Linked DNA regions of Asticcacaulis excentricus CB 48. The protein of the gene in region 2 interacts with the protein of the main gene of each other region in a pairwise test. Links are inferred from orthologs where the notes say so. Each region holds a gene or a part of one and is shown on either strand. Other genes may lie near its edges. The genes, in order: recR and recO.

The links.
Region 1: the proteins of recO (region 2) and recR interact in binary tests that used the Escherichia coli proteins (3 or more experiments, as listed by UniProt). The link is inferred for Asticcacaulis excentricus CB 48 from one-to-one orthologs.

The regions. Positions count from the first base shown.
Region 1 is NC_014816.1:934,840-937,950, reverse strand. What follows is about bases 167-2,956. They hold recR (recombination mediator RecR), read right to left. Parts: upstream 1,968-2,956; coding sequence 1,365-1,967; downstream 167-1,364. Other genes in these bases: ASTEX_RS04365 (DNA polymerase III subunit gamma/tau), read right to left, coding at 2,338-2,956; ASTEX_RS04370 (YbaB/EbfC family nucleoid-associated protein), read right to left, coding at 2,021-2,341; ASTEX_RS19205 (hypothetical protein), read right to left, coding at 883-1,317; ASTEX_RS04385 (VUT family protein), read left to right, coding at 354-902; ASTEX_RS04390 (DNA recombination protein RmuC), read right to left, coding at 167-223. In the rest of the region: more of ASTEX_RS04390, read right to left, coding at 1-166; more of ASTEX_RS04365, read right to left, coding at 2,957-3,111. UniProt on the Escherichia coli protein: May play a role in DNA repair. It seems to be involved in an RecBC-independent recombinational process of DNA repair. It may act with RecF and RecO.
Region 2 is NC_014817.1:640,044-643,089, forward strand. Bases 220-2,944 are described here. They hold recO (DNA repair protein RecO), read right to left. Parts: upstream 2,080-2,944; coding sequence 1,360-2,079; downstream 220-1,359. Other genes in these bases: parC (DNA topoisomerase IV subunit A), read right to left, coding at 220-245; ASTEX_RS14695 (GFA family protein), read right to left, coding at 314-712; ASTEX_RS14700 (hypothetical protein), read right to left, coding at 784-1,251; era (GTPase Era), read right to left, coding at 2,226-2,944. Outside these bases: more of parC, read right to left, coding at 1-219; more of era, read right to left, coding at 2,945-3,046. UniProt on the Escherichia coli protein: Involved in DNA repair and RecF pathway recombination.

The DNA.
Region 1 (3,111 bases), on a different replicon or contig from region 2:
ACGCAGCGCGGAAATGCTCGCTCATCGCGGAGCGCGCGTCTTCGAGATTGCGCGTGCGTTCTTTCAGTTGCGATACCTCGGCCGTGGCGTCGCGCAACTGATCGCTCAGGCTTTCGTTCCGCTCGCGCAAGCGGCGTGTCTCCTGAAAAGCCAGATAATAGCCGCCCCCCAGAACCAGAGAGGCGAAGACAGAGGCAATAAGGGCGACGGATTCAAAGTTCATGAAATGTTCTTGCCATACGGAATAAAAGCTGACAAGCTTTTTCCTGACACGATTCCGCCTGAGCCAAACACTTTCTCGCGGTCATCCGCAGGGCGGAAGCGGACGTATCAAGCACGTTTGGGAGGGGCAGATGGTATTCGGCGCATTTGTACGCAAGGCAGTCACGGGACGCACGCCGTGGACGTATCTCTATCTGGCGCTAATCCCGTTTATCAACTGGTGCTTTGCCGCCGTGCCGCAAATCCCCCTACCCGACAATGGCTCGTGGACCCCGATGTCGGTGGTGACGGGCTTGGTGCTGGTGGTGCGCGACTTTGCCCAGCGTGAGATCGGTCACTGGATATTGCTGACCCTGATCATTGGTCTGGGCCTGTCGCTGCTCACCTCTGACCCGGCGGTGGTGATCGCTTCAAGTGCGGCCTTCGCTGTATCGGAACTGATCGACTGGGCCATATTCACCTTTATCAAGCGCCCCCTGTCCGAGCGGGTGGTGATTTCAACCGCCGTCAGTGCGCCGATCGACTCAGCGGTGTTTTACGCTATCGCCTCGACAACCATTCCGGGGATTTTCAACATCTGGTCGGTGGCGACCTCGGTGCTGAGCAAGCTTGCCGGGGTGTTTGCCGTGTTTCTGGTCATGCGCCACCGGGAGAAGGCCGCTAGTCAGCGGCCAGAGTAAATCCGGGGGGAGCTTTGGTTTCAATGTACTCTGGAAAGTACATGTCCATAAAGATCGTACTTTGTGCCGGTTCAGACCCTGGACACTTGACGTCGTAGCCGTCGATGATGTGGCCGAAAGGGCCGATCCCGAAGTTACCTATGCGCTCGAAAGCAGGCATGTTTCCATTCTGGCAACGCAGGCGTTGAAGATAGGCGTATTCACCCTCGGGCATATAGACCCGAACCGGGTTCTCTTTATGGCCCAAGGGGTGAGCCGAGGCGTTTTGTAGCCGCTGATCAATGTCTTTCGGCATGGCGCCAAACATCGGAAGGTCATCTAGGGCGACAGTCTGCGACTGTGGCGCCCCTGCGCACGCCGTCAGCGACACGGACACCAGCCCTACAGCGATCAAGTGTCTGAAACTTCTGATCATTTATAGCCTCCCCTCATATGAGCAAGGCCAACTTAGCACGAATAAGTTTACCGTCTACTCTTAAATGCGTGGGCAATGGTCCCGTCATCGAGCCAGTCGAGTTCGCCGCCGACCGGCACGCCCCGCGCCAAATGGGTGATGGTCACCTCTGGGGCCAACGGCTTGACCCGGTCGGCGATATAGTGCGCCGTGGTCTGGCCTTCGACCGTGGCCGGGAGGGCCATGACCAGTTCTTCGACACCGCCCGAACTGACGCGTTGCATCAAGCCCGACAGGCGCAGGTCTTCGGGCCGCACCCCGTCCAGTGCCGACAGAAGGCCGCCCAGCACGTGATAACGGCCGGAAAAGGCCCCGACGCGTTCCATAGCCCACAGGGCGGAGTCTTCTTCGACCACGCAGATCATGGCGGCGTCGCGGGTCGGGTCGGCGCAGGTAGCGCACGGGTCACGGGTCGAAAGCGCGCCACAAATGTGGCACGAGGTGACGCGCTCAGCAGCATCCTGCATGGCCGCGGTCAACGGGATCAGCAACTGCTCGCGCTTTTTGAGCAGAGCGAGCGCAGCCCGACGCGCAGAGCGGGGCCCAAGACCCGGGAGCTTGGACAACAGCGCCATCAGACGTTCAATTTCAGGTCCGGCACCAGAGGCCATAGACACCCTACCCCTCACAATGCGAACTGATACCAAAGCCTCAGTGTGGTTTGTTAGAAAAGCTTCGGCATCGGCATGTTGCCGAATGGCCCCGCCGCTTCCTTCATCAGCCGCGCAGATTCTTCATCAAGCTTTTTGCGCGCATCGGCGTGGGCGGCAACGATCAGATCGGCCAGTACCTCAACCTCGTCCGGATTGATCAGGCTGGGGTCGATGTGGAGACGCGTCAGCACGCCCACCCCTCGCAGATCGACGGAGACCAGACCGGCCCCGGCCTGACCGGTGACAACCACCTGATTCATCTTTTCCTGCGCTTCGGTGAACTTTTGCTGCACGGCCTGGGCCTGCTTCATCAGGGCGTTCAAGTCCATCAGTCGTCGTCCTTCTCGCTGAATTCGTCGCGGTTCTCGGTCATCGGCATGTCGGGCGTGGTGGCGGCCACCGGCTTCGGCTTGGGTCGGAAGCTGAGGATTTCCACGCCAGGAAACGCCGTCATCAGACCGGAAATAAATGGGTCATTGCGCAGCCTTTGCAAGGCTTCCGCTTTTTCGCGGATTTCGCGCTCACGATAGGTTTCGGCTCCGCCTCCGCCTTCGGTCGCGATGAGCCAGCGCTGCCCCGTCCATTCCTTCAGCCGCGCCGACAGCTTGCGCACCAGATCAATTGGCGTGTGCGGGGCGGGTTCAAACGTGATAGCCCCTTGCCGGAACGAGATCAGCTTGACGTAGCGCTCGACATCGACGCGCAGGCCGATATCGCGCTTTTCGGCGATCAAGGCCAGCACGTCGTCAAACGTATTGAGCTGGATCTGGGGCTGAGCATTGGCGTAGGCCTGCGGACGCATAACCGCGCCTTGCGCGCTGATGCCGCCGCCGGAACCACCGCCTATACCTCCGCCAGATGGCCCACCATCCAGCAGGTTTTCGCCGTTTTGCAGGCGCTTGAGCAAGGTCTCCGGCCCCGGCAGGTCCGACGCATAGCAGAAGCGTACCAACGCCATTTCGGTCGCCGCCGCAGGATCGGGGGCGCGGCGGATTTCCTCAAACGCCTTTAGCATCAGGGTCCACAGACGCGACAAGGTGCCCGCTGATAATTGTGCCCCCAGCGCCGCAACCCGCTGTGCCGGTTCCTTGGGCAGGCGCGT
Region 2 (3,046 bases):
AAGTTACCCATGACTTCCCCGACGACCTTGGCCGATTTGCGCGCCGCCGCCTGCGGGTTCAGCCGCATATTGTGCATGGCGTATAAGACGCGTCGGTGCACCGGCTTCAGACCGTCGCGCACGTCCGGCAGGGCCCGGTGCATGATGGTGGACAGGGCATAGGCCAGATAGCGCCGCGACAGGGCCTCACCCATCGGTTCGCTGAGGATACGGCCGCCTTCGTCAGGAATCACATCTTTGCTCATGCCTTATGCGTAAGGCCTTCGCGCTTCTCGCACAAGCACATATGCAGAACAGGTTGTGGAGGGCGCCCTCACCAATTGTTGCGGCCATCCAGCGCTTCGACCGGCAGGCTGTTCAGATCAAAACCATCGACCAGGCGCATATTGATGGCGACGATGCGCTGCTCAGGCACGACGCCCGCCTCCCCCTTAGGTGTGCCATCAGCATTATAGGCTGAGGCCCAGTCCGGGCTGTCGCCGTGCGTATTGCCGCCGCAATGGCCGCAGAAATGGTGTTGATTAAGCCAGCCGCTGGCCGAATACATGCGATCGTGCGTCGCACTGTGGATCGAGACGTCAGCCGACGCAAAATAGGCCCACACAGCGCCGACGCGATGGCAGTAGGTGCAGTTACAGGTCCGCCCGCCTTCGGGCGCCTTTAAGATGTCGATGCGGGTCGCTCCGCAATGGCAGGTGGCTGTGAGGATCATGTTTCGCTCCATTTGAGGGAGCGAGCTTCGCAGAGTGTGATGACAAAATTTGTCAGCAGCAGCTCAAAGGCTTAGAACAGGGCGTCCACAGCGTTTTGCAGACTATTTTCGAGGCGCTCGGCACGTCCGTGAATATGGGCGTCCATTTCGACAACCCGCGCCTTCATACTATCGAGACGCACCGCCAGGTCTTCGCGCGCCACTTCGTCTTCGAGATTGGAACTGAGCAGGATATGAATGCCAGACTCAAACTCTTCGAGCGCCTTTTCGCAGGCCTCATCGAAGGGTTTGCGCACCGCTTCGGGCGAGGCCCGATAGGAGGCAATGACGACGTCTTTTTGCTCAAAGCCGGAATTTTCAAAGTGTTCGACATAGCCGCGACGACGCCAGTCCATCAGTTCCTCGGCCATGTCCGGCATGTCGAGGCCCATTTCAAACAGCATGATCGCTTCGTTGAACAGGTTGAGGTAATCCGTCGCCAAACCCGTTTCCGGATTGACGTTGGCCGCCCGCAGTTCCTGTTCGCTATATCCTGACATACTCGTCAAACTACCCGCCCGAATCGAGCCCATCGGCCTAACTTAGTGAAAACACGTTACTAAAGCATGGAGAACGGCGTTTTCGCGTTCATTTTAAAAACGGAATCGCTAATCCCGTACACTGTCGATAAGGCGCGTGCGGATTTCGGGCAAGGGTTGATTGAGCGGATGGAAGATATGCCGCTCCAGAAAAAAGCCGGTCAGGTCCAGCCCCCGGCGCAGATCATCGGCCTGAACACCGCCTTGTGACGACAGCAAAAATCCCGGCAAAGGCAGCAGCTTATCCTTATAGGGCTCGCCTTCGCGGCGGCTGACGGCGCGGGCCGAACGCGGCGAGACATAGGCCAGATCGTCGCGGCTGCCGCTCACCGCACAGGCCGACAGGTCAAGGCCAAACCCGACGGCTTCCAGCAGGCCCATTTCAAAACGCACATAGACATAGGGCCAGACGCCGGGCAGTCCAAAGGCGTTGATCAACGTTTCAAAGGCATAAAAAGCCCCCGGATAGGCCTCGCGCTCGGGCAACACGGCGCGCGTCATAACGCAGGCGCACTGCACGCCGATCAGGGCCATAGGGTCGTCGAAAATTTCCGCCGTGGCGTCGCCTTCGGGCTCAAGGGTGGCCGAGCCCAGCTGGTCGGCGGTGCGCGCCCGATAGGATAGGCGCACGCGGCTGGCCGGTTGCAGATAGGGCTTAAGGCGACGCGACGCCCCACCAGGCACATGGGCGGCAATGTGGCCGTGTTCCAGCGTCAGAAAGTGCACCACCGCGCCGGTTTCCCCGTGCGGCCGGGCGCTTAAGACAAAGGCATCGTCTTCGAAAGTCACGACGATCCCCCCTTCACGACGCAAGAAAATTTCACGTCAGGCTGAGACGAAACGGGCGCTTTTCGAGAACCGGCGCGCAGCGTACTTAAGTACGTGAGCACCGGAAGCGCAGAAAAGTGCCCGTTGCAGGCCAGCCTCACGTGAAATTACTCCCCGAACTCCAGACCGAACTGCGCGTATAAGGCCCGGTCGTCGCTCCAGCGCTCATTGACCTGAACGTGCAGGAACAGGTGCACCTTGCGGTCGAGAATATCCATCAGTTCCTGACGGGCGCGCTGACCGATCCATTTCAGGGTCTGGCCGTTCTTGCCCAGCACGATGGCGCGCTGACCGTCGCGTTCAACGAAGATGGTCTGTTCAATGCGCGCCGCACCGTCCGGCATGTCCTTGAAGTCAGTCGTCACCACGGCACAGGCATAGGGCAATTCCTCATGCACGCGCAGGAACAGCTTTTCGCGGGTGATTTCAGCGGCCAGAATACGCACCGGCGCATCGGCGGCCTGATCTTCCGGATAAAGCCACGGCCCCGAAGGCATTTTATCGGCCAGAGCCTCCATAAGGTCGCTAATGCCGTTGCCTTTTTCGGCCGAGATCATGAAGACCTGATCGAAAACGCCTTCCTTGAACAGGCTGTCGGCCAGAGCCAGCAGGTTATCGCGGCGCAGAAGGTCGATCTTGTTCAACACCAGAATGGCGCGGCGGTTATTGGCCTTTAAGCCCGCAATGATGGTTTCGGCGTCTTCGACCGCCAGCTTGTCGGCACCGGTCGGCTTGGTATCGGGGGCCGGGAAATGCACAGCCAGATGCGCCGGAGCGTCGATCAGCATGACCACGATGTCGGCGTCTTCGGCCCCACCCCAGGCCGATTTGACCATGGCACGGTCAAGACGTCGGCGCGGCTTAAAGATGCCCGGCGTATCGACCAGCACGATCTGCGCTTTACCGTGAATGGCGATACCGCGCACCG